Regions from separate parts of the Pseudomonas sp. FA-1 genome, predicted to be linked through region 1. Evidence: riboswitches for the same ligand, from Rfam matches in the RefSeq annotation. Region 1 holds a riboswitch; each other region holds the start of a gene.
The links. A riboswitch is a leader RNA that binds a small molecule or an ion and turns the genes downstream of it on or off. The one in region 1 is predicted to bind cobalamin.
Positions count from the first base shown of each region.

Region 2: another riboswitch for cobalamin. It lies ahead of cobW (cobalamin biosynthesis protein CobW); the one in region 1 lies ahead of AC1MHZ_RS22360 (TonB-dependent receptor).
Region 3: another riboswitch for cobalamin. It lies ahead of AC1MHZ_RS16740 (ABC transporter ATP-binding protein); the one in region 1 lies ahead of AC1MHZ_RS22360 (TonB-dependent receptor).

Region 1 is NZ_JBWXTH010000016.1:56,046-66,627, forward strand. It holds gene AC1MHZ_RS22350 (OprD family porin) at 1-1,068, shown strand, start outside; gene cobF (precorrin-6A synthase (deacetylating)) at 1,132-1,881, shown strand; gene AC1MHZ_RS22360 (TonB-dependent receptor) at 2,059-4,185, opposite strand; cobalamin riboswitch at 4,296-4,501, opposite strand; gene AC1MHZ_RS22365 (GNAT family N-acetyltransferase) at 4,544-5,113, opposite strand; gene AC1MHZ_RS22370 (carboxymuconolactone decarboxylase family protein) at 5,169-5,513, opposite strand; gene lpxO (lipid A hydroxylase LpxO) at 5,595-6,494, opposite strand; gene thpR (RNA 2',3'-cyclic phosphodiesterase) at 6,689-7,234, shown strand; gene AC1MHZ_RS22385 (sugar transporter) at 7,540-8,745, shown strand; gene AC1MHZ_RS22390 (LysR family transcriptional regulator) at 8,762-9,661, opposite strand; gene nfsB (oxygen-insensitive NAD(P)H nitroreductase) at 9,765-10,415, shown strand; gene AC1MHZ_RS22400 (MFS transporter) at 10,468-10,582, opposite strand, start outside.
Region 2 is NZ_JBWXTH010000013.1:18,024-28,605, reverse strand. It holds gene cobN (cobaltochelatase subunit CobN) at 1-3,718, opposite strand, end outside; gene cobW (cobalamin biosynthesis protein CobW) at 3,722-4,789, opposite strand; cobalamin riboswitch at 4,889-5,086, opposite strand; cobalamin riboswitch at 5,228-5,447, shown strand; gene AC1MHZ_RS20770 (CbtB domain-containing protein) at 5,543-5,728, shown strand; gene AC1MHZ_RS20765 (CbtA family protein) at 5,739-6,428, shown strand; gene AC1MHZ_RS20760 (cobalamin biosynthesis protein) at 6,446-6,838, shown strand; gene cobM (precorrin-4 C(11)-methyltransferase) at 6,875-7,627, shown strand; gene AC1MHZ_RS20750 (DUF1272 domain-containing protein) at 7,670-7,924, shown strand; gene AC1MHZ_RS20745 (response regulator transcription factor) at 8,134-8,748, shown strand; gene AC1MHZ_RS20740 (transporter substrate-binding domain-containing protein) at 8,760-10,582, shown strand, end outside.
Region 3 is NZ_JBWXTH010000009.1:39,285-49,866, reverse strand. It holds gene AC1MHZ_RS16770 (xanthine dehydrogenase family protein molybdopterin-binding subunit) at 1-175, opposite strand, end outside; gene AC1MHZ_RS16765 ((2Fe-2S)-binding protein) at 172-657, opposite strand; gene AC1MHZ_RS16760 (LysR family transcriptional regulator) at 880-1,797, shown strand; gene AC1MHZ_RS16755 (DinB family protein) at 1,787-2,308, opposite strand; gene AC1MHZ_RS16750 (LysR family transcriptional regulator) at 2,430-3,320, opposite strand; gene AC1MHZ_RS16745 (oxidoreductase) at 3,448-4,278, shown strand; cobalamin riboswitch at 4,384-4,590, shown strand; gene AC1MHZ_RS16740 (ABC transporter ATP-binding protein) at 4,700-5,476, shown strand; gene AC1MHZ_RS16735 (ABC transporter substrate-binding protein) at 5,473-6,441, shown strand; gene AC1MHZ_RS16730 (FecCD family ABC transporter permease) at 6,441-7,463, shown strand; gene AC1MHZ_RS16725 (sterol desaturase family protein) at 7,469-7,939, opposite strand; gene AC1MHZ_RS16720 (MgtC/SapB family protein) at 8,400-9,107, shown strand; gene AC1MHZ_RS16715 (GNAT family N-acetyltransferase) at 9,174-9,689, shown strand; gene AC1MHZ_RS16710 (sensor domain-containing diguanylate cyclase) at 9,694-10,582, opposite strand, start outside.

The DNA of each region.
Region 1 (10,582 bases):
CAGTCCGGTTATACCCAGGGCACGGTGGGCTTTGGCGTGGACGCCCTGGGCATGGTCGGCTTCAAGCTCGACTCGAGCCCGGCGGACAGCAACAGCGGCCTGCTGCCGGCGTCCGGCCATGACCCGCGCCGTTCGGTCGACCAGTACGCCAAGCTGGGCGTGGCCGGTAAGGTCAAGGTGTCCCGCACGGTACTGCGCTATGGCTCGATGATGCCGGACATGCCCTTGCTCAAGTACAACGACGGCCGCCTGCTGCCGACGATGTTCCATGGCGCCATGCTCACCTCCGAGGAGGTGAGCGACCTGAAACTCACCCTGGCGCGCCTGAACCAGTACACGGCGCGAGACTCCACCGACCGCCAGGACATTCGCGTGCACTGCAAGAACAAGCGTTACGCCTGCGACACCGAGGCCGATCATTTCGACCTGGCTGGCGTCGACTACCGCTTCAGCGATCGCCTCAGCGGCCAGTACCAGGTGTCGCGCCTGGAGAACATCTACCGTCAGCAGTTCCTGGGCTTGGTGGCTACCCAGCCGCTGGCGCTGGGCAGCGTGTCGGCGGACCTGCGCCTGATCAAGAGCGATGACATCGGCAACGCCCGCGCTGGCGAAATCGACCACCGCGCCTTCAGCGGCATGCTCGGCTACAGCCTGGGCGGGCACAAGATCAGTGCCGGCTGGCAGCGCATGTATGGCGAGAGCGCCATGCCGTACCTCGACGGCAGCAACCCGTACCTGGTCAACTACGCCCAGGTCAACGACTTCGCCGCCGCCCAGGAGCGCTCCTGGCAGGTACGCTATGACTACGACTTCAAGGCCCTCGGCGTGCCCGGCCTGACCTTCTTCACCCGCTACATCAACGGTGACCATATCAAAGTCCCCGGCAGCACCGCTGAAGGCAAGGAATGGGAGCGCGATACCGAGCTCAAGTACCAGGTGCAGGGCGGTACCTTCAAGGACCTGAGCGTGCGCCTGCGCAACTCCACCTACCGCAGCAACTATGAGCGGTGGGCGCGGGACATGGACGAGACGCGGGTCATCGTCAGCTACAACTTCTCGATCCTGTAGGGCGTTTTGCCAAACACCGGCGGCCGGCCGACAATGGGCGCAGGCATCCGCGCGGGCAGGGCGATGAAAAACCTTCTGCTGATTGGCATCGGGCCTGGCGACCCCCGCCAGGTCACCTTCGAGGCCGTGGAGGCGCTGCGGCGCACCACGGTGTTCTTCATCCTGGACAAGGGCCCCGACAAGGACGAGCTGGCGCGCCTGCGCACGATGATCCTGGAGCGCTACGTTCCGGCCGGTGGCTACCGCCTGGTGCAGGTGGCCGACCCCAGGCGTGATGGGCAGGCGGCGGACTATGTCGGTGCGGTGCAGCATTGGCACCGACAGCGAGCGGCCTTGTATGGCCGTCTGCTCGAGGACGAGCTGGGGCCTGGCGATGTCGGCGCGTTCCTGCTCTGGGGGGAGCCTGGGCTGTACGATAGCACCCTGCGCGTGCTGGACTTGGTCCGGGAGCGCGGCTTGGCCCTTGCGCTGGAGGTAATCCCAGGTATCAGCAGCGTGCAGGCCCTGGCTGCCCGACATCAGGTACCGCTGAACCGCATCGGCGAGCCGCTGACCGTGCTGCCGGGCAGGCGCCTGGCCGAGCAGGGTCGGATCGACAATGTGGTGGTGATGCTGGACGGGCAGTGTGCCTTTGCTGACCTGGACGACCCGGCATTGACGATCTACTGGGGGGCGTACCTGGGAACCGAGGATGAGGTCCTGGTCGCCGGGCCGCTGCTGCAGGTCAAGGCGAAGATACTCCAGGTGCGGGAACAGATGCGCCAGCGCAAGGGGTGGATCATGGATACCTACCTGTTGCGGCGTGGGCAGTGATCCGCTGTTTCACCTTCATGCTCCATCGTTGGCACCCGGGAGAGCAGCGTGCGCGGTCCCTGTAGGAGCGGGCTTGTCCCGCGATCAAGGGCAAAGCCCTTGCCACCACCCGCGATGGCAGGTCCGGCCTAATCGCGGGACAAGCCCGTTCCTACAGGGGCGGCGCTGGCTTCGGGCTCAGAAGGTGTAGTCCACCGTGGCGAAATACGACCGGGGCGCGCCCAGCAGCCATAGGTCGCTGGTGTAGAGGTAGGAGGCCGCATACTCGCGGTCGAACAGGTTGTTCACCTGCAGCCCCAGGCGCACAGCCGGCAAGACCTGCCAGCCGATAGTGCCATCGACCACCGTATACCCCGGAACACTACCCTGGTTGGCTGCGCTGTCGTAACGCTGGTCCACGTAACGCAACCCAAGGCCGGCTTCGACATCCTGGCCCAGACCCTTGCTCACCCATAGGTTGGCCGTGCGCCGTGGCACGTTGGCCGGGCGGTTGCCGGCGCGGTCCATGATGCCGGTTGCGGTGTGCTCGAGATAGTCGTCGAACCTTGCGCGTACCACCGAGGCGTTGGCCGAGACCTGCCATTGGTTGGCCAATGCCAGCTCCACGGACGCTTCCAGGCCGTCGGACGTCTGCTGGCCGGCCTGCTGCAGGCCATGGTTCACCGGGTCGGCGACCAGCAGTTTGTGCTTGACGATGTGGTAGGCGGCCAATGTCCATTCGCCCCGGCCATCCCAGAAGCGCTGCTTGAGGCCCAGTTCCGTCTGCCTGGCTTTGGTCAGGTCGTAGCGCTGTTCCGGACGCAAGGTCAGCAGGTCGCCGATGCCGTCTTCGCTGGTGGAGTGCTGGCCATACAGGGACAGGTCCGGCGTGACCGCGAACACCAGGCCGGCACGCCAGTTGCCTCCGCGCAGGCTACGATCGCTACGGGTTTCATTCACCAGGTCGTTGCGCTCCACATGGTTTTGGTCGCGGCGCACACCGGTCACCAGCGACAGGCGCTCGGTCAGCGCGGTGCGGTTTTCCAGGAAGGTGGAGAATGTGTGGGTGACGGACAAGGTCTGCGGGCGTGTCGGCGACAGGCTGTGGAATCGGCCCGGGGCCGGGTTCCACGGATCGAGCGTGTCCACATTGCCGTCATCGAAGGGGGCATTGCTGTCGACGTTGAAGCGGATCTTGTTGTACTCGGCGCCGATCACGGTCTTGCTGGCGCGCCCGAACAGGGTATGGTCGAACGTGAAGCTCTGGCGGTCGCCGAACTGCTCCTGGTTGTGCTTGATCTGCAGGAAGCTGCCACGCTCGAGCACGCCATCGGCCGGGTTCCAGGTGTACGACTCGGCGTTGCGCCAATGCCGTCGGCTCTTGATGTAGTAGAGCTGGTTGCTGGCCGACAGGCTGTCGTGAATGTGCCAGTCGGTGTTCAGGCGCGTCCACTGGTCCCGATAGCGCTGCACGTCGTTGTCGATGTTGTAGTTCTTCTTGCGCAGGCTGCTGCGGTAGTGCCCATCGATCAGTGGGGTGCCGTAGTAGTTGGCCGGTTCGGTGTCGCCGCGTTCGTGGGCGAGGGTGAAACTCAGGTCGTCGCTGGCGTCCAGGCGCAGGGCGGCGCTCAGGGCCAGGCTGCGCGAGTCGGTGCGCTCGACCCAGCCGTTGCCGGCCTGCCGGTTCAGGGTCACCCGGTAGCTCAACCGTTGGCCAAGGCTGCCGCCGCTGTCCAAGGCCAGCTGTTGCCGGTCCCAGGCGCCGTAGCCCAGACGCAGGTGGTTGTGCACCGGCCCGGCGAACGGCTTCTTCGGGATCGCATTGACCACCGCGCCGGTGGCACCTTCGCCGTAGAGCACCGAGGCCGGCCCACGGATCACGTCGATCCGCTCAATCATCCATGGGTCGACCGGGAAGGTCAGGGTGCCTGCGCCACTGTACAGGCGTGAGCCATCGAACAGCGTCATCACCGAGCTTTGGCCTTCGAAACCCCGGGCCGAAAGGCCGGTGTTGCCGTCGCCTGGGCTGCCGGTGAAGGTGATGCCGGGCGAGCGGGTGACGGCGTCCTGGAGCGTGGCGTTGTTACGCCGCTGGATCTGCTCGGCGCTGATGGTGCTGGTGCTGGCCGGCGTTTCCAGCGCGCTCAGGCCCAGGCGCGAGCCGGCCTGGGTCGGGGTGCCCAGGTCGATGGCCTGCGGGTCGAGGGCCTCGGTGATCGCTGTAGAGGGGAGTGTCAGGACCTGGCCGTCGGGCTCATCGGGCCAGGCCGGCAGGGCGACGGCCAGGCAGGCCGCCAGGGTGTGAAGCTTGTAGATACGGGACATGTCGTTCCACGGTTGCAGGAAGGAATGGATCCCGGTGGAAACAACGCATGGAGACCTATCACGCACGCAGGGGCGCACGCGAAACCGGCCTGCGCCCGCCCACCGCGGGGTTGCCAACGAAACTCCAGGCCGGTCTCCGGGCTTGCGAGGGTCATGAACGCCTTCACCTTCCCATGCACAGGCACAGTGGTGTGTCGAAGGGTTCGCTCGCTTACCGTTGCGGGGGCAGCGCCGGACTTGTCCTGTAAAGGACGCACCGGCTTCCCGTTTCACCCTGCGCGCGGCGGCGCAGGACACCTGAAACTGGCGCGCATCTGACCATCGATCGGCGAGGGAGTCAAATGCGCAGGGGGAGGGGTCAGCGACCGCGTCGGCGCGAGACGCGGGCCTCGATGTTCTTGCGCCCGATCAGCAGCGGCGGCTTTTCCACCACCGGCTCATCGGCCAGCCATTTGTACATCACCAGGCAGTCCACCAGCCCCAGCTGGGCATGGCGGTAGGCCTTGGGCAGCCGGCCGACAGTCTCGAAGCCAAGCTTGTGCCACAGCGCCACGGCCACTTCGTTGCTGGCCACCACCGAGTTGAACTGCAGGGCCAGGAAGCCTTCCTGGCGTGCCAGCTTCTGCGAGTGTTCGCACATCAGCCGCGCCACGCCACGACCGCGGGCGGCCTCGGCGACCATGTAGCCACAGTTGCCGACATGGCTGCCGGGGCCTGCTGCGTTGGCCTTGAGGTAGTACGAGCCCAGCAGTTGGCCGTCGGCTTCGGCCACCAGGGTGTGCAGCGGCAGCGAAAGCCACAGGTGGCGGGCTTGCTCGAAGCTGAGGTCGGGGTCGAAGGCGTAGGTCTGGCGGGCCTGGACGATGGCCTGGAAGGTCGGCCAGAAGTGCTCGAAGTCTTCTGGCGTCATGGGGCGGATGTGAATCATTGCAGCTCCGTGGAGTCGGTTGGCCCGGCGCCGCCGCAGGGCGGCGCCGGTACGGTCAATCGTTGGCCTTGCCCACAGCGTCCATGACCCGGGCCGAATACACCAGGGCGGCGCCCGCATTCATCGCCACGGCCACGCCAAGGGCTTCGGCGATTTCCTCGCGGGTGGCACCGTGCTTGACGGCCTGCTGGGAATGGACGGCGATGCACCCATCGCAGCGGGTGGTGACGGCCACCGCCAGGGAGATCAACTCGCGGGTCTTGGCATCGAGGTGGTTGGTCTTGGCCCCGGCACCGCTGGCGGTCATGTAGCCGGTCACGGTGTCGGGGGACAGCTGCTTGAGATCGCCGATGCCGGCCATCAACTGCTTACGGTAGGCGTCCCAGTCCATCATGCTCATCGTCTTCACCTTGTAGGGTTGGCAACAGGAGCTTTCAGGCTAGTCGAAGATTCTACCCTTGCCCGCCTCTCAGGGGCCGCGTCAGATGTAGATGAAGAACAGCACCAGCGCCGCGACCACGGCCCACTTCTCCAGGTAGTAGCGGGTACGGTTGCGTTTCTTCATCGCCTTGCCGCGTTCGCGAATCTTGTAGATGCGGGTGAACAGGCGGTTGATGCCGCCGGTCTTGTCATTGGCATCGTTGGGCGCGGCGGCGGCGGCCATGACGTTGCGGCTGAACCAGCGGTTGAAGGCAGTTGCCCAGCGGTACTTGAGCGGGCGCTCGACATCGCAGAACAGAATGATGCGATTGTGCTCGGTGGTGTTGGCAGCGTAGTGGATGTAGGTCTCGTCGAACACCACCGCCTCGCCGTCGCGCCAGGAATACTTCTGGCCATCGACGTCGATGTAGCAGCCGTCGTCGTTCGGTGTGTCCAGGCCCAGGTGGTAGCGGTAGGAGCCGGCATAGGGGTCACGGTGACGTACCAGTTTGGCGCCCGGCGGCAGGGTGGCGAACATGGCCGCCTTGACCGTACCGATGCCCTGCAGCAGTTCGGTGGTGCGGGGGCACAGCTTCATGGCCGAAGGGTGGCTCTCGCCGTACCACTTCAGGTAGAAGCGCTTCCAGCCGGTCTTGAAGAACGAGTTGAAGCCGACGTCGTCGTAGTTGTCGGATTTCTTGATTTCACCCACGTGCAACAACTGCTGGGCTTCTTCGCGGATCTCCTGCCAGTGATCCTTCAGCGGCTGCAATTCCGGGAACGCCTCCACCGGCAGGTAGGGCTTGGCCGGGTGCCGGGAGAACAGGTACAGGAAGGCATTGACCGGGGCGAGGAAGCTGGAGTGGTCACCCAGCTGGCGGGTCAGTTTATGGCGAACCCGACCGCGCAGGTGAACATAGGCGATCGAGAGGGCGAAGATCAGTACGAGTGCGATTTTCATGGACGGATGCTTGTCGAAATGGCCACGCGTCATGGCTTGAGCCCGCCAGCATAAACAATCATGGAGGCGCTTTGTAGGATTAATCTCAGATTGCCAGGCAGACATTGGTACGAGGCGGTACCCGCCATGAGGGGTGAGGCTCAGGCGTGCCTGTGCGATGATGCAGCCATGCCTACGCAACAGGACCCTTGCCAATGCCAGTGGATGAACGGGAAAAAGGGCAACCGTTCAAGCGGTTGTTCTTCGCCCTGCCGGTGACCGATGCCCAACGCCGGGCCATGGCGCAGTGGCGCCGAGGCCTGGGCCTGCGCAGCGGCAAGCCGGTGCCGGCGGAAAACTTTCACCTGACTTTGCTGTTCCTGGGGGACGTGGACGCGGCCTTGGTGCCTGCGCTGTGCGCAGCCGTCGACAGCCTCAAAGGCCCGGACACGCCGCTGCGCCTGACCCTGGACCGCCTGCAGGTATGGCCACGGGCCAATGTGCTGGTGCTGGAGCCACAGGATACGCCGCCGGCCTTGCGCCGATTGGTCTATGCCCTGGAGCAGGCCGTGCTGCCGCTGGGCATCGCCGGGCAGGGCCGGGAATACCGAGCGCACCTGACCTTGTCCCGGGACTATCGCGCCCAGGTGCCGGAAGCTGCGGTGGCACCGGAGTTCTTCCTCGCCGCCCGGCATTTCACCCTCTATGAGTCACGCAAGGGGCGCTACTGGCCGTTGGCCGAGTGGCCCCTGGCAAATTGACCGTCAGGCCGGCTGCGCCTCGGCGTTGACGAACCGCTGTGCACCAAGGCACGGGCAGGTAATGCTTGAAGTGTTCGCCGTAGCTACTTTGGTGGCTGTGAGGTCGAGCGCCGCCCGCGCGGCGCTCGATCTCACGGGCAGCACCTGCCTCAAGACCGATGCCGCCTCTCAAGGGTTGTGGGGCCCAGACGCGATGCGTACCATGCCGGCATTCCTTCCAATAACAAAACCGCGCGTCACCGGCCTTGAACTGAGCGGGTGATGGGCGGCCTATCGCCTTGTCTTCGGAGATCAACAACCCTTCCATGAACGGACCTACCCCTAGTGTTCTGCCGCCAACCGCCGGTACCGGCAGCTGGCTGAGTGTCGTCGCCCTGGCCCTGGCGGCCTTCATCTTCAATACCACTGAGTTCGTCCCGGTGGCGCTGCTCAGTGACATCGGCCGCAGCTTCGAGATGACCACGGCCCAGGTCGGGCTGATGCTGACCATCTATGCCTGGGTGGTGGCCCTGGCGTCGCTGCCGATGATGCTGCTGACCCGCAACATCGAACGCCGGCGCCTGCTGCTGTTCGTGTTCCTGGTGTTCATTGTCAGCCACCTGTTGTCCTGGCTGTCCCAGAGTTTCGCCATGCTGCTGGTCAGCCGCATCGGCATTGCCCTGTCCCATGCGGTGTTCTGGGCCATCACCGCCTCGCTGGCAGTGCGTGTGGCGCCACCTGGTCAACAGGCCAAGGCCCTGGGCCTGCTGGCCACCGGCACGACCCTGGCGATGGTCATGGGTATCCCCCTGGGCCGGGTGGTGGGCGAAGCCCTTGGCTGGCGTGTGACGTTCCTGAGCATTGCCGGGGTGGCGCTGGCCACCATGCTCTGTCTGATGAAATCGCTGCCGTTGCTGCCCAGCCAGAACTCCGGCTCCCTGCGCAGCCTGCCGATCCTGTTCAAGCGCCCGGCGCTGGTCATCACCTACCTGCTGGTGACCTTGGTGATCACCGCGCAATTTACTGCCTACAGCTATATCGAGCCGTTTGCCTTGCACGTGGCGCAGATCGGTGGCGAGCGCACCACGCTGCTGCTGTTGCTGTTCGGTGGCGCGGGTGTCTTCGGCTCGCTGTTGTTCAGCCGCTACAGCGACCGCTTCCCCCATGGCTTCCTGGTGGCGGCGATCGCGGCCCTGGCGTCCTGCTTGCTGATGCTGTTGCCGCTGTCGGGCAATTTCTATGTATTCGCCGCCTTGAGCATGGTCTGGGGCGTGGCGATCCTGAGCTTCAGCCTGTCGCTGCAATCGAAGACCCTCAAGCTCGCCTCGGATGCCACCGATGTGGCGATGGCGCTGTTCTCGGGGATCTATAACATCGGCATCGGCGGTGGCGCGCTGTTGGGCAGCATCGTCAGCAGCCAGCTGGATGTGGCCTATATCGGCCTGGTGGGCGGTGCTGTCGCGGTGGTCGGGCTGGTGCTGGCCGCGGCCAGTACCGCGCGCTTTCGTGAAGCCCTGGGCAAACAGGGCTGAGCCTTGTCGGCACCGGTCATGGCGCACCGGGTGGCTGCAGCGCGGCGAAGCGCTCACGCAGCCACAGGTGCAGCTGCGACACGGCAGGTGACAGCTGCTTGCGGTGCGGGCACACCAGCGTCACCGGCGTCGGTTCGCCAAGGTGCTCGGGCAGCAGCACTTCCAGCTCACCTGCAGCCACATTGGCGCTGACATCCAGCCACGACTTGTAGACGATCCCTTCGCCTTCCAGGGCCCAGCGCCGCACCACATCGGCATCGTCGCTGAACAACGGGCCGCGCACCTGCACGCTGCGACTGCCCAGGCGCCACCGGTCGTACACCCGGCCCATCTGCAGGTACAGCAGGCACGCATGCTGTTGCAGCTCATCGAGCGTGCGTGGCCGGCCATGGCGCGCCAGGTAGCCGGGCGACGCCACCAGGACCCGGCGGTTCCAGGGCGCCAGGGGTAGGGCGATGTAGTTGGCGTCCTGGTTCAGGCCATAGCGGATAGCCACGTCCACCGGATCGCGGGCGAAGTCGGCGATCTGGTCGGAGAGAAAGAAGCGCAGGCTCAAATCAGGGTGTTCGCGGCGAAACGCACTGAGCCAGGGCAGCAGGAGATTGCGGCCCAGGTCCGAGGGCGCCGACACCTGCAGCACTCCGCGCAGGGTGCTATGGGCACCGTGCAGGTTGTCTCGGCCCTGGCGCAGGGTATCGAGCACGCTGTGGGCCGTGGGCAGGTACAGCTCGCCTTCGGCGGTCAGGCGCAGGCTGCGGGTGGTGCGGGCGAACAGGCGCACGTCCAGCTCGCGCTCCAGGCGCTTGATCGCCGCCGCCACCTGGCCTGGCAGCACGCCCGCCTCCAGAGCCGCAGCGGTGAAACTGCCCAGTGCACTGCTGCGCACGAACAGTTCGAGGTCGGTGATGCGCAGCATTTTCACTCCAGGGATGAAAGTGTTGTTGCATTGTGCCGCTTTTTCTTTTTCCCAGGAAAGATAAGATGCCCGGCACATTCCGTTCCCCTGAGGAGTTTCCCTGATGGATACCGTTGCCCTGGCCAAGCGCCGCTACACCACCAAAGCCTACGATGCCAGCCGTCGCATTCCCCAGGCGACCATCGACGCGCTGCTCGAACAACTGCGCCACAGCCCGTCCTCGGTCAACTCCCAGCCTTGGCACTTCGTGGTGGCCGACAGCGCCGAAGGCAAGGCACGCATCGCCAAGGCCACCGAGGCCTTTGCCTACAACACGCCGAAAATCCTCAACGCATCCCACGTGATCGTCTTCGCTGCCCGTACCGACATGACCGAAGCCCACCTGGAGGCGGTACTGGCGCAGGAAGCCGCCGACGGGCGTTTCCCTACCGAGCAGGCCAGGGCCGGCCAGGACCAGACCCGTCGCGGCTACGTGAATCTGCACCGCTTCGACCACAAGGACCTGCAACACTGGATGGAGAAGCAGACCTACCTGGCGTTCGGCACCGCACTGCTCGGCGCCGCTGCCCATGGCCTGGACGCCACGCCTATCGAAGGCTTCGACAGCAAGGCGCTGGACGCCGAGCTGGGCCTGCGTGAACGAGGCCTCACCAGTGTGGTGGTGCTGAGCCTGGGCTACCGCAGTGAGGATGACTTCAACGCAGGGCTTGGCAAATCGCGCTTGCCGGCGTCACAGGTGTTCACCTTCCTCTGAGGGCGCGGCAGGTCATCGCATGAAAACCGGCCAGGTGCGTACACCTGGCCGGTCATTCCTCCTGCGCCTGGGACAACGGGCGTGCCACCTGCTCCAAAGACCTGCGCTCGGCTGCCGTCCCCCATCGCGCCTGCACCAGCGCGGCAAAGACCATCAAGCCGGCCCCG
Region 2 (10,582 bases), on a different contig from region 1:
GGCGGTAGTCACCCGGCGTCTCCCACAAGCCGCGCTGCTGGGCTTCGAGCAAGCGCTCGGTGAGGTCGCGCAGGGCCTCGGGATTGTGCTGGCGCATGAAGTCACGGGTCGCGGGGTCGAGCACATAGGCATCGGCCAGGGACTGGTAATGGTGGTCGTCGATCAGGTGCGTGGTGGCGTCGAAGGCGAACAGGTTGTCGACCGTCGCCGCCAGCTCGAAAGCACCTTTGTAGCCGTGGCGCTTGGCACCGTCGATCCACTTGGGGTTCAAGGCCCGGGCGCGGATCACCCGGTTCAGTTCTTCCTTGAGGGTCCGGATGCGTGGACGGTCGGCCTGGCTGTGGTCGCCGTGGTAGCTGGCCAGCGTTCTGCCGGCCAGGGTTTCGGAGGCTGCGAGCATGCCGCCCTGGAACTGGTAGTAGTCGTTGGAATCGAGCAGGTCGTGCTCGTGATTGTCCTGGTTGTGCAGCACCGCTTGCACCTGGCCCAGGCGCCGGGCGAACGGGGCTCGGGCCGGGGTGCCTTCGTCAGCGGCGCCATAGGCGTAGCCGCCATGGTTGAGGTAGACCTCGGCCAGGTCGTCGCGGGTCTGCCAGAGCCGACCATCGATGGCGTTCTGCACACCGGCCCCATAGCTGCCGGGCTTGGCGCCGAAGACCCGCCAGCCGGCCTGGCGCGCGGCTTGCTCGGGCTGCAAGCCTTCGGCCAGCAACGCCTCGCGTTCGCGTCGCACGCGGGCGGCCAGGGGGTTGAGATCCTCGGGCTCGTCCAAGGCTGCCACCGCCTGTACCGCGGCGTCGAACAGGCGGATCAGGTTGCCGAAGGCATCGCGGAAAAAGCCCGATACGCGCAGGGTCACGTCGACCCGTGGGCGGTCGAGGAGGCTCAAGGGCAGGATCTCGAAATCGTCGACCCGCTGGCTGCCGGTGGCCCACACCGGGCGCACGCCCATCAAGGCCAAGGCTTGGGCGATGTCGTCGCCCCCGGTGCGCATGGTCGCGGTGCCCCACACCGACAGGCCGAGCTGTCGCAAATGGTCACCATGATCCTGCAGATGGCGCTCGAGAATCAGGTTGGCCGAGGCGAAGCCCAGGCGCCAGGCAGTGGTCGTGGGCAGGTTGCGTACGTCCACGGTATAGAAGTTGCGGCCCGTGGGCAGCACATCCAGGCGCCCACGACTAGGCGCGCCGCTCGGGCCTGCCGGAACGAAGCGCCCGCTCAGGGCCGCCAGCAGGCCGTCGATTTCCGCTGCACCACAGCCATCCAGGGTCGGCGCCAGCGTGTCGACCAACGCCTGGAGTACTGTCGCGACCGGTTGCCAGGCGGGCTCGCCGGGCAATTGCAGGTGCCCCGCCAAGGCCTGCTCGATCAGCACCAGCGCCAGGAGCTCGAGGCGTTCGCGGGTATCGCCGCAGGTGCGCCAGATCGCGTCGTCGAGCGCCTGCAAACGTTGCGGGCGCGGCCCCTGCCACGGTTGGCCGAGGTCACAGTCCAGCGGGTCGAAGCCCAGGGCCATGGCCTTGGCCAGGGCGCGGACAAGGCTGGCGTTGGCGCCTTTGCCATCGCCGCGCTCGACACGCAGCAGCGCCAGCAAGGTGTCGCGGCGCAAACGCCCTTGCGGCGACTGCCCGAACACATGCAGGCCATCGCGGATCTGTGACTCCTTGAGGTCGCACAGGTAGGTATCCAACCGTGGCAGCCACAGTGAAGCATCGTCCAATTGCCCCTCGAGCTGAAGTTCGCGGTCGATATGGTTGGCCTTGAGCAGCTCGAGGATATCGCGCTGCAGTTCGCGGGCCCGACGCGGGTCGAGCAGTTGTGCGTCGTAGTATTCGTCGGCCAGGCGCTCCAGGTGGCGCAGCGGGCCGTAGGTTTCGGCACGGGTCAGCGGCGGCATGAGGTGGTCGATGATCACCGCCTGGGTTCTGCGCTTGGCCTGGGCACCCTCGCCCGGGTCGTTGACGATGAACGGATAGATATTCGGCAGCGGGCCAAGCAATGCGTCCGGCCAGCACTCGGCCGACAACCCGACGCCCTTGCCGGGTAGCCATTCGAGGTTGCCGTGCTTGCCGACATGAATCACGGCGTCGGCGGCATAGCCGTTGCGCAGCCAGAAATGGAACGCCAGGTAGCCATGCGGCGGCACCAGGTCCGGGTCGTGGTAGACCGCGCTGAGGTCCACCTGGTAGCCCCGGGCGGGCTGGATGCCGACAAAGGTCAGGCCATAGCGCAGGCCGGCGATCATCATCCGGCCGCTGCGGAACATCGGGTCCTGCTCCGGCGGCCCCCAACGCTCCAGTACGGCCTGCTGGTTGGCCTGTGGCAGCGAGGCGAAGGCCTGCTGGTAGTCGGCCATGCTCAGGCTCTGGGCACAGGGGCGCTGGTCGAGGTGGTCCAGGTCGTTGGTCACCCCCCCCAGCAATTGGTGGATCAACGCAGTGCCGCTCGGCGGCAGGCCCTCTACCGGGTAGCCCTGCCCCTGCAGGACCTGGAGGATATTCAGCGCGGCGCCTGGGGTATCCAGGCCAACGCCGTTGCCGATGCGCCCGTCGCGGGTCGGGTAGTTGGCCAGCACCAGGGCCACACGCTTCTGCGCGTTGGGCAGGCGCGCCAGCATCACCCAGCGACGTGCCAGTTCGGCGATGAAGTCCATACGCTCGGGATGGGCGCGGTAGCAGACCACGTCCGACTGGCTGCGCTCGCTGCGCCAGGCCAGGTCCTTGAAGCTGACCGGCCGAGTGATGATACGCCCATCCAGCTCCGGCAAGACGATGTGCATAGCCAAGTCACGGGCGCCCAGGCCCTGTTCGCTGGCCTCCCAGGCCGGCTGGTTGTCCTGGGCGCAGATCGCCTGGAGCACCGGGATGTCGCGCCGCAGCGGGCGCAGGTTGGGCTGCTCCGGGCTGGACAGGGCAAAACCGGTGGTATTGATCACCACTTCGGCGCCGGCCTCGTCCAGCCAGGCCTCGACCTGCGCGAGGCAGGCGGCCTCCTTGAGGCTGGCCACGGCGATCGGCAGCGGGTTGAGCCCTGCGGCCTGCAGGCGCTGGCAGAACACATCGACGAACGAGGTGTTGGCCGCCTGCAGGTGCGATCGATAGAACAGCACCGGCGCTACAGGTTGGTCGGGGTGCCATTGGGCGTACCAATCCTGGAGGGTCGCGCTGGGCTTGCCGGGGTGGTACACGCTGGTACGCGGCAAGGGTTGCGGTTCTTCCCAGGCGTAGTCGCGCTCCAGCCACAGGCTGGCCAGGCAGTTGAACAGGTTCAGGGCATTGGCCTTGCCACCCTGGCGCAGGTAATGCCACAGGCGTTCGGCCTGTGCATCGGTCACCGTGCCCAGGCCGGTCAGTTCAGGGTCCGGGCGGTCGTCCCCAGGCACCAGGATCAGCTGGACGCCACGGGCGGCCAAGGCCACCAGCTGTTCGACTCCATAGCGCCAATAGCCGACCCCACCGTGCAACGACACCAGGATCACCTTCGCATGGCGCAGCACCTGGTCCACATAAAGGTCGACCGAGGCGTGGTTCTGCACCTGCATGGGGTTGGCCAGGCGCAGGCTGGGGAAGCCCTCCGGCAACTGCTCGGCGGTTTCGGCGAGCAGCGCCAGGTGCGAGTCGCCGCTGCAGAGAATCACCAGCTCGGCCGGCGTCTGGCCGAGGTCGGCGATGCTGTCGTCCGGCACGAAGCCGCCGGGCTGGGTCCGCAGCAGGTGCATGGGTCAGGCGCCCAGGGCCTGGCGCAGGCGCGCTTCCAGCTGCGCGGCGTCCAGGTCCTGGCCGATCAGCACCAGGCGCGTGATGCGCGGCTCTTCGGCGCGCCAGGCACGGTCGAAGTGCTTGTCGAAGCGGGTGCCGACGCCCTGGATCAGCAAGCGCATGGGCTTGCCGGGGATGGCGGCGAAGCCCTTGGCGCGCAGGATGCCGAACTCCACCACCAGTTGGGTCAGGGCGTCGAGCAGCAGGCTCTCGTCCGCCTCCGGCAGGTCGATGGAAATGGAGTCGAAGGCATCGTGGTCGTGATCGTCGTGGTCATCGCCGTCGTGATGGGCATCATGGTGGGTACGGCGACCGTCGATGTGCGCCTCGGCCTCGGCCCCCACGCCAAGCAGCACCTCAAGCGGCAGGCGGCCGCTGCTGGCCTCGATGACCTTGACCGCCGGCGGCAGCTCCTCCAGCACCTCGGCACGGACCTTGGCCAGGCCTGTAGCATCGATCAGATCAGCCTTGTTGAGCACCACCAGGTCGGCGCTGGCCAGCTGGTCGGCGAACAGCTCGTGCAGAGGCGACTCATGGTCCAGGTTGGGGTCGAGCTTGCGCTGGGCATCCACCTGGTCGGGATAGGCCGCGAAGGTACCGGCGGCCACGGCCGGGCTGTCGACCACGGTGATCACTGCGTCGACGGTGCAGGCGTTGCGGATTTCCGGCCACTGGAAGGCCTGTACCAGTGGCTTGGGCAAGGCCAGGCCGCTGGTTTCGATGAGAATGTGGTCCAGGTCACCGCGGCGTGCCACCAGTTCACGCATGACCGGGAAGAACTCTTCCTGCACGGTGCAGCACAGGCAACCGTTGGCCAGTTCGTAGACACGGCCACTGGCCTCCTCCTCGGTGCAACCGATGCTGCATTGCTTGAGGATTTCGCCATCGATGCCCAGTTCGCCGAACTCGTTGACGATGACCGCGATGCGCCGGCCCTGGGCGTTGTCGAGCATGTGCCGAAGCAGGGTGGTCTTGCCCGAGCCGAGGAAGCCGGTGACGATGGTGACGGGGAGCTTGGCCAGTGTTTTCATGTCGCGATGCCCTTGGCAGGATGGCGCGGGCATGCAGGACGAAAGCCTCGGGCTTGCCAGCCGGGCTCGTTCGCCACCGGATCACCCCGCCCGGTTGAAAGTCGAAAACGTCACGAGGCAGGTCTCCTGGCTTGCACCGTACCGGCCGTGGCCGGTGGAGCGACGCCTTCCCGCGCGGAGCGCAGTGGCTGTGTCGATCCTGTTCAGTGCCTACAGTTGCGGGGGCAGCCGCGGCTTGGACCGCGTTCCCGTCTTAGCTGCGGCCGACGCCGCAGAACCTCGAAGCGGCAAGGCTACGCAGTGGTGGGTAGGCGGTCAACCATCAGCGCAGTATTCCCACCATCTCCATAGAGAACGGATTATGTGGGAGCGGGTTTACCCGCTCCCACAGGAGATGCTCCTACGACACCAATTGACGGAGCATCGGCCGCATGCTTTGCTTGCACCTTGCGTTCAGGTGCCCCCTCGGGGGTGAAACGGGAAACCGGTGCGTCGCAGGCCCCAAGGGGCCGGGCAAGGCCGGTGCTGCCCCCGCAACGGTAAGCGAGTGCGCGTCTTGACCACTGTGCCGTGTCGTATGGCATGGGAAGGTGACGCTGTCCAGGGAGCCTGCCTCCTCCTCGCCAGCCCGGAGACCGGCCTGACGACGAATGAACACCCCGCGGTGGGCGGGTGCTGTCGTGTGCCTTGGGCAAGCTCTGCCCAGGCGTGACGCCCGTGCCCGTCGCCCATAAAAAAGCAGAGGAACGCGTCATGTCCGTCACCAGCGCCAAACACAGCATCGCCACTCCCGTCAGCCTCAGCCAGCGCGTGCTCCTCGCCATCGGCGCCAGCCTGCTGGGCCTGTGCCTGGTCTACTTCGCCGGCTTCTCGCACATCGAGGCCGTGCACAACGCCGCCCACGATACCCGCCACAGCGCCGCCTTCCCTTGCCACTGAGTACGCCTGCATGATCAAGCGCATTGCCCGAACCGCCGGCTTCAGCGGGCTGCTCGCTGCCCTGTTGCTGACCTTGTTGCAGAGTCTCTGGGTCACGCCGCTGATTCTCCAGGCGGAAACCTACGAAAACAACGCCCCGAGCGCCGAGCACCACGCGCATGACGATGGCGTGGCCGCCCACACCCACGACGCCGAAGCCTGGGCCCCTGAAGACGGCTGGCAACGCCTGGTGTCCACGACCGGTGGCAACCTGGTGGTGGCCGTCGGCTTCGCCCTGGTCCTCGCTGCGCTGTACAGCCTTCGCGAGCCCCGCACGTTGAGCACCGGTGCGCTATGGGGGCTGGCCGGCTTTGCGGTGTTCTGCCTGGCGCCGACCCTCGGGCTGCCCCCGGAACTGCCGGGCACTGTCGCGGCCGACCTGGGCCAACGTCAGGCCTGGTGGGCCAGCACGGCGGCTGCCACCGCCGCAGGCCTGGCACTGGCGGTGTTCGCTCGGCACTGGCTGTTCAAGACGCTCGGCGTGGCCTTGCTGGCAATTCCCCATCTGGTCGGTGCCCCGCAACCAACCGTCCATGAGAGCCTGGCCCCCGAGGCCCTGGAGACCCAATTCAAGCTTGCCTCCTGGTTGACCAACGCGGCCTTCTGGCTCGCTCTCGGCCTGCTCAGCGCCTGGCTTTATCGTCGCTCCAGCCAGGCCTGATGACTCGCCCTCCCCTATTGCCGGCGTTCTACGCCGGCTTTGGGTGCCGCAGAGGATGCCCGGCCGACCACCTCGAGCGGCTCCTGCGTGACGCACTGGCTGCCCATGGCCTGCAACTGGCGCAATTGCGCGGCATCGCCAGCATCGACCTCAAGGCCGAAGAAGCCGGGTTGCAGGCACTGGCCAGCCGCCTCGGACTCGCCCTGACGCTGTTTCCGTCCGTACAATTGCACGCCTTCGAACCATTGCTCAGCCATCGCTCGGCCGCCGCATTCAACCACAGTGGCTGCTGGGGGGTCGCCGAAAGTGCAGCCTTGGCGCTGGCCGCACAAAAAAAAGGGACGCCCCGGTTGCTGGTGCCACGCCAGGTAGGCGACCGGGCTACCGTTGCCTTGGCGTGCAGCCGATAATCGCTGCTCCTTATTGCCCTACTGCAAGGACTTCCCATGACGGTCTTCTTCATCGGTGCCGGCCCCGGCGATCCGGAATTGATCACGATCAAGGGCCAGCGCCTGATCCGTCAGTGCCCGGTGATCATCTATGCCGGCTCCCTGGTGCCTGCAGCCGTCCTGCAGGGCCATAATGCCCATACGGTGATCAACAGCGCCGAACTGCACCTCGACCAGATCATCGCAGCCATGCGCAGCGCCCATGAACAAGGCCATGATGTCGCTCGCGTGCACAGTGGCGACCCGAGCCTGTACGGCGCTATAGGCGAGCAGATCCGCCACCTGCGCGAGCTGGGTATCGACTACCAGGTCATCCCAGGCGTCACGGCCACTGCCGCCAGCGCAGCCCTGCTCGGCTGCGAGCTGACCTTGCCGCAAGTGGCGCAGACGGTGATCCTCACCCGCTACGGGGACAGCTCGCCCATGCCCGCGGGCGAGCAACTGGCCGACTTGGCCCGACACCGCAGCACCCTGGCGATCCACCTGGGCGTCAAGCACCTTGAACGTATCGTCGCCGAGCTGTTGCCCCACTACGGCCCGGATTGCCCGGCTGCCGTGGTGCACCGCGCCACCTGGCCGGACCAGGACTGGGTGCGTGGGACCTTGCAGGATATCGTCGCGCTCACGGCAGCCAAAGGCTTCCGGCGCACGGCATTGATCTTGGTCGGGCATGTGCTGGGCGACACCCCATTCGCCGAGTCGGCCTTGTACCGGGCCGGGCACGCTCACCTCTATCGCCCCTTGGGCTGAAGCTCAAGATCATTCCTACAAAAAACATATGAGGTTACACAGATGCTCGAACTGCGCCCCAACTGCGAATGCTGCGACATCGACCTGCCAGGCGACAGCCCGGACGCAAGGATCTGCTCGTTCGAATGCACCTTCTGCCGGGCCTGCGACGAGGAGCATTTCCGGGGACGTTGCCCGAATTGCGGTGGCCAACTGGCCCCTCGGCCACCTCGAGTCGGAACCGCCCTGCTGAACAACCCGGCCTCAGGCCAGCGCGTCATCAAACCCCATAGCCGCTGCACCCGGGCCGGCGGATAGGGACCGCGGGTTGCGATGACTGCCCAGCCTGTACCATTGCCATGCCGCTTGTAGGAATTTTCAACAAACACACTTCGTTTATTCAACATCCCTACGCTTCCCATTACTATGCCCCCCGAATAAACGTATCTTGCGCGCTCCGCGCAGGTCCCAGAGGGTATTCCTGCGGGATTTCAGGAAACGGACCACATTCCTACAGGAGTTATCCAATGACAGCCGTTCTGATGGTTGACGACCATCCAACCGTTCGACTCGCGGTACGCATGTTGCTCGAACGCGAACGTTTTCGCGTCATCGGTGAATCAGGAGACGGTATCGATGCCGTGCAGCAGGCCCGCTCGCTGCGCCCCGACGTGGTGATCCTCGACATCGGCCTACCTGGCCTTGACGGCATGGAAGTGATCAAGCGACTACAATTGCTTGAGCCTGCACCGAAGATCATGGTGCTCACCGGCCAACCTGCCGACCTTTATGTACGTCGCTGCCTGGATGCCGGGATTGCCGCCTTCGTCAACAAGGATGAAGACCTCGACGCCCTGGTGTTCGCCTTGAAGGCGCTGGTCAAGGGTTACTCGACCTTTCCACAGATGTCGGTCAACAGCAGTTCGCTGGAGAGCGAGTGCGAACGCCTAGGGAGCCTTTCAAATCGCGAAATGGAAGTGCTGCGTCGCCTCAGCCGAGGGGAGAACAACAAATTCATCGGCGAATGCATGAACCTCAGCGCCAAGACCATCAGCACCTACCGGGGTCGTATCATGGACAAGCTCAAGACCGAGTCGCTGGTCGAGATGGTTGACCTGGCCAAGCGCAACCAGGTCGCTTGAACGCACTCGGCATGAAAGGTGCGCTGGGCGTTCTTCTATTGGGCCTATGCCTGGTAGCCACCTCGCCAGCGGCAAGCACGGACAGCGAGGCACGCCACTTGCTGGCCCGGTCCCTGAGCGTCGCACCGCCCTTGCCGATGGACCCGGTCGATCGGCAATGGCTGGAGCGGCGCAAGACGCTGGTGCTCGGGAGTTCGAAGCCGGACTACCCACCGTTCGAGATCAACACCAGCCTCACCGATTACGAAGGGATCAGCGCCGACTATGCCGGCCTGATCGCCGCACAGTTGGGTGTGGCGATCGAAGTCCGACGCTTCCCCGATCGCCAGGCAGCCATCGAGGCACTCCACGCAGGCAGCATCGACCTGCTGGGCAGCTCGAACGCGTTCGAGGCCGCCGATGCCCAATTGGTGCTCAGCCAACCTTATGCCGATGACCTGCCAGTGATCGTCAGCCGGCAAGACCGGATGCTCGCCCGGCACGCCAAGGACCTGGCCGGCTTGCGCCTGGCGATGGTCGATCACTACCTGCCGGAATCCGAGGTCCGCAAGCAATACCCCCAGGCGCAGCTACGCCTGTATCGCTCTACCCTGGCAGGGCTCTCCGCCGTGGCGCTGGGCGAGGTGGATGCCTACCTGGGCGATGCCATCAGCACCGACTATCTGGTTGGCAAGAGTCTGCAGGGCCTGGTGAAGATCGACCATTTCAGCCCGCTGGCGACGGATGTCTTCGCCTTTGCCCTGGCTCGCGACAACCCTCGCCTACAGCGACTGGTCGATAGCGCCCTCGCCAGGATCAGTGACAGTGAACGGCTGGACATATTGCGCCGCTGGAGCACTGGCAACACCAGCCTGCTACTGAAGAACCACACCGGGGCCCTGACTGCCGAAGAGCAGGACTGGATCAAGCAAACCCCGAAAATCCGCGTACTGGTAAACAGTTCGCTCGCCCCCCTGACCTTCAATGACGCTGCACATCACCCCAGCGGTATCACGATCGATCTACTCAAGCAGATCCGCCTGTTGACCGGCCTGCGCTTCGAAATCGTCGAACGCGACTCGATCCAGGAAATGGTCGACCAGGTGGCCGAGGGTAAAGCCGAGATGATCGGCGCCCTGGGCTATGGCCCCGAGCGGGCGGCACGCCTGCGCTATACCCGCCCTTACCTGGTGAGCCCAAGGGTCCTGGTCACCCGCAGCGATGCTTACTGGGCCGGCGCCCCCACCGCCTTGGACGGGCGACGGGTCGCACTGCTGCGCGGCGCCCCACAGCGAGAGACGCTGCGGCAGAAATACCCTCGTGCACGCCTGGTCGAAGTGGACACCCACCTGGAGCTGATGGAAGCAGTGGCCAATGGCGAGGCGGATGTCGCCCTCAGTTCGCACATCAATGCCAGCTATTACATCGCCCATGTGTTCAAGAACACCTTGCGCATCGCCGGCCTGCAGAGTGACGAACCGGCGGTGGCGGCCTTCGCGGTGGCGCCCAACCAGCCACTGTTGCAATCGATCCTGAACAAGACACTGTTGAGCATACCGCCCGAGGAGCTGGATCAGGTGGTCAATCGCTGGCGCACCACCACCGTGGTCAGCGACAGCCCGTGGCGCAACTACCGCACCCTGGTCTTGCAAGTCCTCGCGCTGGCCGTCCTGCTGCTGGCCGGCGTGGTGTTCTGGAACACCTACCTGCGCAAGCTCATTCACCAGCGCACCGAGGCCGAACGCGCCCTGCAGGCCCAGCTGGCCCTGAGCCGGAGCTTGCTGGAGCAATTGCGCCAGGCCAAGGACGACGCCGAACAGGCCAGCCAGGCCAAGAGCACCTTCCTGGCGATCAT
Region 3 (10,582 bases), on a different contig from region 1:
TCCGAATATAGGCATTGGGAGTGAAGTTCGAATCCTGGCCTTGCGACGAACCCGCAAATCCAGGTAGCGAGATACCGATCAACAACCCGCCGCCGAGTGCAGCACTGGCTCGGAGGAAACCGCGACGGCTGACCCCTTCAGGAGAAGATGAGGGCATCAGGTTCTGGATGCTCATGATTTGGCCTCCATGTTGCTAGGCCGAGATTTGCTTGCAGCCGTCTTTATTGCCTCTCGAATGCGTACATAAGTGCCGCAACGGCAGATATTGCCTGCCATGGAGGCATCGATATCGGCATCGCTGGGGTTCGCATTGCTGGCGAGCAATGACGTTGCGGCCATGATCTGCCCTGATTGGCAGTAGCCGCATTGAACGACCTCGTGTTCGAGCCATGCTTGCTGCACACGACGGCCTACATCGGTATCACCTACTGCTTCTATCGTCGTGATGCTCGCCCCCGCCAGACTGCCGACAGGCGTAACGCATGAGCGAATGGCGACACCATTCATATGCACGGTACAGGCGCCACACAATGCCATTGCGCAACCGAACTTGGTCCCCGTCATACCAAGTACGTCTCTGAGTACCCACAGCAATGGTGTGTCGTCATCAACGTCGACCTGATGTTCGGTTCCATTGATCCTTAGCGTTTGAGTCATCGAATCGCCCTCATGTGGCACACGGGTATTCGCGCCTGAGTGGCTTCGACACAGGCGTGCGGAACAATACATGAGCTTAGGTCGAGATCGCGCTTATGGAAGGCAGCGCAAAAGGATAAAAACCGACGACCCGATCGATGTTTAATCACGCAAGCCAACCCTGCAATTTGCACCGCTTGCACGATACTTGTTGCCTGGACACCGCCCCAGAAAGGAGCCAGGATGAACCGCAACGAGCTGCGCCGTATCGACTTGAACCTGCTGGTGGTCTTCGAAACGTTGATGTTCGAAAGAAACCTCACCCGCGCTGCAGAAAAACTATTTCTTGGTCAACCGGCGGTGAGTGCCGCACTGGCCCGCCTGCGCGATCTCTTTGACGACCCATTATTGGTCCGAAACGGCAGAAGCTTCGAACCGACCTTGCGTGCCTTGGCGATTCTGCGGGAGCTGCAGCCCGCGATGGATACTATCTCCAGCGCCGTGAGCCGGGCCCGGGACTTCGACCCGGCCACCAACCGCGATACGTTCCGCATCGGCCTCTCCGATGATGCCGAATTCGGCCTGTTCCCCCACCTACTGAAACACATCCGTGAGCAAGCGCCGAATGTGGTCATCGTGGTCCGGCGGGTGAATTTTCTTTTGATGTCCGGAATGCTGGCTTCGGGCGAAATTTCTGTCGGAGTCAGCTACACCACGGAACTCCCCGCCAATGCCAAGCGTCGCAAGCTACGCGACATGGCAGTCAAAGTGTTGCGTGGCGATGATTGCAGTGAGCCCCTGAGCCTGGATGATTTCAGTGAGCGTCCCCATGCCTTGGTATCGTTCTCAGGTGATCTGTGCGGCAATATCGACAATGACCTGGCCCGTGTTGGCCGCACTCGACGCGTGGTGCTGGCAGTTCCTCAGTTCAGTGGCTTACGGTCGATCCTGGCGGGCACCCAGCTACTGGCCTGCGTTCCGGACTACGCGGCGGCAGCGCTGATCGACGGCAGTCAACTGCGCGCCGAGGATGCGCCCTTCCCTATCGCCACATCAGAACTGTCCATGGTCTGGGGCGAAGTCACGGACAACGACCCCGCCGAGCGCTGGCTACGCGCCAAAATCATCGAGCACATGGGGCAACCTGCGTCTAGCACTTGATGTCACACGACGGGGCGGCCTCGGTGAGGTAAATCGACAAATCAGTCATCGGCGGTATGGCGGGAATTTCGAAATACATCTGCACCAGCCAACCGCGGTGATAGGTCCCATGGTTGACTACATGCAGCAACATGCCGCCAGCGGTCATGGTTCCCTGGTTGCCAGAGACGAATGCGAAGTCGATTGAGCGCTTCAATGAAGCCTCCGTCTGCCCGGTGCCCCAGTCGACAAACCAGTCGTCCACCTCCTGTTGAGCGCCCCACAACTCATCGAGTTGCGGGTAAGGCATGGCCTGGCGTGACGAAAACCCATGCAGCCGTCCTTCAAGATGGGCCTGCCAGATGCGGTCTACCACATAGATGTGATTGAGCGTGGCGATCATGGTTTTCATCGGTCCAGCGCGTTGCCGGGTCAGCTCCTCGGGTGCCAGGGAGGCCAGGCTGGCGAAAAGCAGCTGGTCAGCCCAGCGTTTGTAGCGGGTCAGCAGTTGGGTGGTGGGCAGGTTTATCACGGCAAACCTCCTGGCGAGCAACGACGTCTTTCCCGGAGCGGCGGTGTACGCTGCAAACGTCTATTGGGTATAGATCACTACGCCGATCCAGTCGACGACGCTGTACTGGCCCGCGCTCCCGCTAGCGATGTTCCCGTACGAACTCGATGAAGGCTTTCAATGCCGCTGGCACCTGCCGCCGGCTTGGGTAATACAGGTGCAGTCCCGGATAGTAGTGGCACCAATCGCCCAAAACCTGCTGCAGATCGCCTCGCTCCAGATGTTCCTTGACCATGTCCTCGAACACATAGGCCAGGCCGATGCCTTGTAAGGCAGGCGCCAGCATCAAGCTCACATCACCCAGTATCAGCGGGCCTCGGACATCGACCTCCAGTTGGACACCTCCCCGCTCGAACTCCCATCGGTAAAGCGCGCCACTGGGAAAACGGTGCCCGATACAAGGTAGTTTTTTCAGGTCTTGTGGGTGTTGCGGGGTGAAATGGCGTTCGAAGAACGCGGGCGAGCCGACCACCACCGAGCGCAGATAAGGGCCAATGGGCAATGAGACCATATCGGCTTGTAACCGCTCACCCAGGCGTACACCAGCATCAAAGCCGGTGCCCACCATGTCCACTAACGCGTCGTCACTGACGATTTCCAGGTGTACATCCGGGTATGCATCGAGAAAAGGCTGGGCCAGTGGAAGCAGTGCAAGCTCCGCGGCTGCGCGCCCAGCGGTAATGCGCAGGTTGCCAGACGGTTTGTCACGAAAATTATTGAGGTCTTCCAGGGCGTCGGCGATGTCGCGAAAGGCCGGTTGCAGCCTTTGGTAAAGACGCTCCCCTGCGTCGGTAAGTGCCACACTGCGCGTGGTGCGGTTGAACAAGCGAACATCCAGGCGGGTTTCCAGAGCTCGCAGCGCATGGCTCAAGGCCGAGGGCGTAAGGCCGAGCTCGACCGCTGCACGACTGAAATTCAGGTGCCGGGCAATGCACAGGAAAAGCGACAGGTCGGCGGTGCTGGTCGGTTTCATTGATGAAAACCACTCAAAGGCCCATGTGATATTCATGGGATTATCACAGGAATCAAGAGATTTTAAAGTTCAATCAACTCATCGAGAAGGCCCGCATGGTGCAGGGTCGGATACAGGAGGAGTTGATATGCGTACTTGGCTCATTACTGGCGCTTCCCGTGGTTTCGGCACCCTGATCGCCCAACAGGCCCTGGCGGCTGGCGATGCAGTCATTGCAACGGCACGTAAACCAGAAGACATCGAGGCCCGACTCGGTCAGCATCCGAACCTGCTGGCGGTGCGCCTGGATGTGACCCGCGAGGAGGAAGCCCACGCAGCGGTCGCTGCCGGCATCAAGCATTTCGGGCAAATCGACGTGCTGGTCAACAATGCCGGGTTCGGCGTGCTCGGCGCGGTCGAAGAAACCAGCGCCAGCGAAACCGAGCGGCTGTTCGCCACCAACGTCTTCGGCGTGCTCAACGTCACCCGTGCGGTATTGCCCCATATGCGCCGTCAACGCAGCGGCCATGTCATCAACATCTCATCGCTGGGTGGCTACCAAGCCTATATGGGCTGGGGCGTTTATGGCTCGACCAAGTTCGCCGTCGAAGGCATCAGTGAAGCGATGCATCAGGAGTTGGCCCCATTGGGGATCAAGGTAACCGTGGTCGAGCCAGGTTTTTTCCGCACCGATTTCCTCGATGAGCAATCGTTGGTGAAAACAGCTTTGGAGCTGCCCGATTATGCCGCCACCGTCGGCGTCATGCGCAATCATGCCGAAGCAGCCAACCACGCTCAGCCCGGCAACCCTGCGAAACTGGCCGAGGCTTTGATGGTGCTGGCGAGTGTAGCCAATCCACCGCTGCGTCTGGCCCTGGGCAGCGACGCCGTGGCGCGCGTCGAGGCCAAGAACCGCGCAGTCGAACATGAACTGGAGCAGTGGCGGACACTGTCTCTTTCCACCGACTTCGTCTCGTAAGCTGCCGCGCGCCAAACCTGAACCGGGTGCGCCGGTTCAGGTTTTGGCTGCCTGCGACGCCAGAACGACCGCCCTGCAAGTTGACTCCCCTTCGCATAAATGCTCAGATGCGCCCCAGTTTCAGGTGTCCCCTGCCGCCGTGCCGGGGATTAAACGGGAAGCCGGTGCCTCGCCTTGTGCGATCAGTCCGGCGCTGCCCCCGCAACGGTAAGCGAGCGATGCATTCGATACGCCACTGTGCCACCGGCATGGGAAGGTGAATGCCTCACGCCTCTCGCAAGCCCGGAGACCGGCCTGTCACCTCGTTTGGCAACTCCCGCGGTGGGCGGGCGCGGGCCGGTCTTGGGGCAGCAGCCTGCCCGCGATTCCCTTGCGCGCCGTCATCGTCGGGTTACATTCATTCCCGGTACGGTTGCTCGTCATGTCTGCCCCTACCCTGCGTCTCGAAGGTTTGCACTGGGCGCCATCGCCTGGTGGCCGGCGGCTGCTCGACGGCATTGACCTGGAGGTACGCCCCGGTGAATGCGTCGGCCTGATCGGCCCCAACGGCAGCGGCAAGACCAGCCTGCTGCGCTGCGCCTATCGCTTCACACGGCCTGATGACGGGCGCGTGCTGCTCGAAAACGAGGACATCTGGCAGCGCCCGGCGCGCTGGGTGGCACAACGCGTCGCGGTGATGCTCCAAGAGTTTCCCGAGGATTTCGGCCTGAGCGTACGCGATGTGGTCGCCATGGGCCGCACGCCGCACCAGGGATGGTTCGACAGCGACGATGACGATGCGCTGGTGGACGCCAGCCTGCATCGCCTGGGCCTGCAAGCGCGCGGCGATCATGGTTTTACCCCGTTGTCCGGCGGCGAGAAGCAGCGCGTGCTGTTGGCTCGCGCGCTGGTCCAGCAACCGCGCCTGTTGATCCTCGACGAACCCACCAACCACCTGGACCCCCGCTACCAGCTGGCCTTGCTGGAGCACTTGCGCGCCACCGGCCTGAGCCTGCTCGCCAGTTTCCACGATTTGAACCTGGCTGCGGCCTTCTGTGACCGGCTGTATGTCATCGAGGCCGGTCGCATTGTTGCCCACGGCCCCCCGGCCGAGGTACTGACCGAACAGTGCCTGGCCGAAGTCTTCGGCGTACGGGCACTGGTCGACCGTCACCCCGTGGCCTTTCACCCACGCATCACCTGGATCAGCCCCGCATGAAGCGAAGCCTCACCTGCCTGGCCCTGCTGGCCGCCCTGCCCTTCGTCGCCTGGGCAGGCGACTACCCCGTGACCGTGCGCAGCTGCGAGCGTGATGTCACCTTCAGCCAGCCGCCCCAGCGGGCGGTGAGCCACGACAGCAACCTGACCGGCATGCTGCTGGCCCTGGGGTTGCGCGAGCGTATGGTTGGCTTCACCGGCATCAGTGGCTGGAAGACCCTTGACCCTACCATGACGGGTGCCCTGGACGGCCTGCCGGAACTCGCCCCGCGCTACCCATCGGTGGAAACCCTGCTCGATGCGAACGTCGACTTCCTCTTTGCCGGCTGGGGCTACGGCATGTACGTGGGCGGCCCGGTCACGCCACAGGCCCTGGCACCGTTCGGCATCCCGGTGTACGAGCTCAGCGAGTCCTGCTCGCGGGTCATGCCCCAACACCGCGCCAGCCTCGATGACCTGTACCGGGACCTGGACAACCTGGGGCGCATCTTCGACGTTCGCCAGCAGGCCCAGGCCCTGATCGCCACCCTGCGCCAGCGCGTGGCGCGCGTGCAGGCGCAGGTCGCCGCTGAGCCCCAGGCTCCCCGTGTATTCCTCTATGACAGCGGCGAAGACCGCCCCACCACCTCCGGCCGCCTCGGCATGCCCCAAGCGCTGATCGAGGCGGCCGGCGGTGACAATGTAATGGCCGATGTCAACGCCAGCTGGACCGAAGTGAACTGGGAAAGCGTGGTGGAGCGCGACCCGCAGGTGATCGTGATCGTCGACTACGGCCCGACCTCCTGGCAACAGAAGCGCGATTTCCTGCTCGCGCACCCGGCCCTAGGCGAAGTGACGGCCATCCGCGAACGACGTTTCGTGGTGCTCTCCTATATTCAAGTCACCCCATCGGTGGACAACGCCAGCGCCATCGAGCAGTTGGCAGCGGCGCTGCATCCCCGCCTGTTCGCAGGCACGCTGCAGTGATGCCGGTACGTGATCGTCGCGCCTACCGGTTGTTGCTCGTCGCGCTGCTGATGGCAATGCTGTGCTCGTGTCTGGTGTCTCTGGGGTTCGGTGCTGCCCAGGTACCCCTGGCCGATGTGCTGGGCATCGTGCTGCAACAGGCAGGCCTGGTCGACCCAGGAGGATGGAGCCGGGGCCAGGCACAGATCGTCTGGCAGATCCGCGCGCCGCGGGTGCTGCTCGGTGCGCTGGTGGGTGCAGGCCTGGCCTTGGTCGGTGGTGCATTGCAGGCCGTGACCCGCAACCCGCTGGCAGACCCGCATCTGCTCGGGGTCAGTTCCGGTGCGGTGCTGGGCGCGGTCCTGGTGGTGCTGTTCCTGGGCGCCTTCGCCGGCCCGTTCAGCCTGCCGCTGGCGGCGTTCATCGGCGCGCTCGCCAGCATGCTGCTGGTATTGGCGGTGGCCAGCCGACGCGGGCGCCTGGACAGCGACCGGCTGCTGCTCGCTGGGGTGGCCGTGTCCTTCGTGATCATGGCCCTGGCCAACCTGCTGCTCTACACCGGCGACCCACATGCGGCCAGCTCGGTGATGTTCTGGATGCTGGGCGGCCTGGGCCTGGCGCAGTGGTCGCTGCTGTGGCTGCCGGCACTGTGCGTGCTGGCGGGCTTTGCCTTGCTGATGAGCCTGGCGCGGGCCCTCAATGGTTTGATGAGCGGCGAACAGACAGCCGTCAGCCTGGGCTTCGAGCCCCGTCGGGTAAGAGCCCATGTGTTCGTGGGGTGTGCGCTGCTCACAGGCGTGCTGGTGTCATTGTCCGGGGCCATCGGCTTTGTCGGCCTGATGCTGCCCCATGTCGCCCGCCGGCTGGTAGGCGCCGAACATCGACGGCTGCTCCCGGCCTGTGCCTTGCTCGGGGCGCTGTTCATGGTCTGGGTGGACATCGGCGCACGTACGTTGATCGCGCCCCAGGACCTGCCCATCGGCATCGCCACCGCCGCCATCGGCGGCATGTTCTTCATCCTGATGCTGCGCCGCAAGCCCTGACGTGTCTACAGGCCTTGTGCCCGACGCTCGCGTACCTGGCGCTTGAGCACCCGCAAAGGCGGTGCATAGAAGAACCCGAACGACACGCTGCCCTTGCGCCCGGGCAGCGCGTGGTGCAGCCGATGGGCCCGATACAGGCGTCGCAGGTAGCGGTTCACCGGCTTCGGCGCCCGGGGCCAGTGGCGGTGGAAGAAGCCATCGTGGGCCAGTACATACAGCACGCCGTAGCCCGCCACGCCAGCGCCGACCCATTGCAGCGGCGCATACCCGGCCTTGCCCAGGGCGACCAGGCCCGAGGCGATCAGGGCGAGTGCCACCAGGTACAGGTCGTTGGTCTCCAGCATGCCCAGGTGGGGCTCATGGTGCGAGCGATGCAGCCACCAGCCCCAGCCATGCATGACGTACTTGTGGGCCAGCGTGCCGACGCCTTCCATGGCCACCAGCGTGCCGAACAGGATGGCGAGATTGAACAGCATGTAACGGTCCGAGGTTGTAACGAAGGGCGCAAGGTTAACACCGCCTGGGCGCGCTTCAGAGGCCTTTTTCATGAAAGTCCGGTCGCCGAACATCCAGTTTCATGAAGGAAATTTCCCAGATCGCGCAATTGTCACGCAACTGTCCTTGACCCTGCCTGGCGCCAGGCGTAAGGTCCGCGGCGCAGTTTTGCATCCCACAACAGGAGTCCTGCATTGGACAGTAGCCCCAGTCGATTGCGACAGGCCCACACGGCGAGCTAGTCCGGCAGCCCTCCTGCCACTGTCTTGCCGCACACGGTAGACGGTGGTTCATCACGGCCCAGGCGGGTCGATGTCTCCCCTTCTTTCCTTCCTGCTCCCGTGCCCGGCACGCGGGCATGTGGTCCTCGCACTCGTTGTTTTCAGTTGCGCCGCAGGTGGCGGCGCCCCACGGGCATATGCCCGGGAAATGAGGTTTGCTATGGATTGGAAAGTCTTTCTGCTGCGCGTCAGCGTAGCCCTGGTACTCGGCGCCCTGATCGGTGCCGAACGTCAACTGCGCCAGCGCCTGACCGGCCTGCGCACCAATGCGCTGGTCAGCACCGGCGCCTGCCTGTTCGTGCTCATGACCCAGGCGGTGCCTGGCATGGCGCCCACCGATGCCTCGCGTATCGCCGCCTATGTGGTGTCTGGTATCGGCTTTCTCGGCGGTGGCGTGATCATGCGCGACGGCTTCAATGTCCGTGGCCTGAACACCGCCGCCACGCTTTGGTGCACGGCCGCCATCGGTGTGTTGTGCAGCCTGGGCCTGCTGCTCGAGGCGGCATTGGGCAGCCTGGTGGTGCTGTGTGCCAATATCCTGCTGCGTGACATCGCCCAGCGCCTGGACCGCCAGGAGGTACTGCCGGCCAGCGAGGTGGAGCAGCGTTTCGAGGTCCGCATCGTCTGCCGCGCCGAGGACGAAATCCAGGTACGCAGCCTGATGTTGCACAGCCTCAGCGACCCCGGCCTGCGCCTGCAGTCGCTGCACAGCGAAGACCTGGCCAACCCCGCGCGCCTTGAGGTGCGCGCCGAGCTGCTCGGTACACCGCAGGCCCCTACCCAGCTGGAACGCCTGGTCAGCCGGGTAAGCCTCGAGAAAGGCGTCAGCTCGGTGCGCTGGCAGCTGCGCGAGCTGGTCGGCGAATGAGCCGCTGGCGAGCCTTGCCTTGGCGCGGCAGGGCTCGCAGACTGGGCGTTTTGTCAGGGACCACCCATGCACATTCGCCCTACCCGCCTTCATGATGTCCCCTTGCTTGCCGCCATCGAGCGCTCGGCGGCCCAGGCCTTCCTGCGTTTGCCTGACCTGGCTTGGCTGGCCACTGGCGATGTGCTGGACGAAAACGCCCACCGGGCCTTCATTGTCGGGCAAGGCAGCTGGGTGGCGGTGGACGGCAACGACTGCCCGCAAGGTTTCATCTGCACCGAGCAGGCACACGACTGGCTGCATATCCACGAAGTGTCGGTATGCGCGCAGGCCCAGGGCCTAGGGCTGGGGCGCGCCCTGCTCCAGCAAGCAATCAGCATCGCGCGGAGCCACGGCAAGCGGGTCGCCACCCTGACGACCTTCGCCGAGGTCCCCTGGAACGCGCCGTTCTACGCCCGGCACGGGTTCAAAATCATCGAGCCGGCACAACTGGACGCCCGCCTGGGCGACATCCTGCAGGCCGAACGCGCTCACGGCCTGACTGGGCGCTGCGCGATGGCATTGACGATCGTGCCGGCGGCTTGATCGCTCACGAATGGGTGCCGGTCAGCGCACCAGTGGCCAGCTGATAGCGGTCCCGCCCTTGGCGTTTGGCCTCGTACAGGGCGCTATCTGCCGTCGCCATCAGGTTTTCCGGCGTGATCGTTTCAGGCCCTGGGTACCCCACCGCGATGCCCGCACTGGCGGTGACATGCCCCAGCGGGCTGCCGGCATGTTCGATCATCTGCCGGCGCAGCAAGGCCAGGATCTCCTGCACGATCGCCACTGCACCCTGGGCGTCGGTGTTCGGTAGCAGCAAGGTGAACTCCTCGCCGCCATAGCGCACCGCCAGATCGCCTGGGCGCTTCAGCGCATGGCGCAGCACTTCGCCCACGCGTCGCAGGCACTGATCGCCGCCGGGGTGGCCATAGCGGTCGTTGTAGGCTTTGAAGTAGTCCAGGTCCATCATCACCAGCGCCAACGGGTAGCCTTGACGGCGTGCCCGGCGGATCTCCGCGTCGAATACACCGTCGAGCCGGCGCCGGTTACCCAGGCCTGTCAGGCTGTCGGTCAGCGCCAGGGATTTGAGGGTCTGGTGCGCCTGGTGCAAGGCGCGCTCGATGACGATGCGCTCGCGTAGCTGGCGCAGCACCACCCAACCGAAGGTCGCCAGCCCCACCAGCAACAGCAGCAGCACGGCGACCGACTTGAGCATGTCGTGGCGCCACGGGGCGAGGATCGACTCCCGCGACAAACCTGCTTCCACCACCAGTGGGTAGCTCGACAGTGCCCGGTAGGCATACAGCCGCGGGGTACCGTCGACCACTGCCACCGCCTCGGCCACGCCCTGGTCGGCGTAAGGCAGGTGGTTGCGGAAGATCTCGCTGTCCGCCAGGCTGCGCCCCACTACCTGCTCGACGAACGGCCGCCGAACCAGG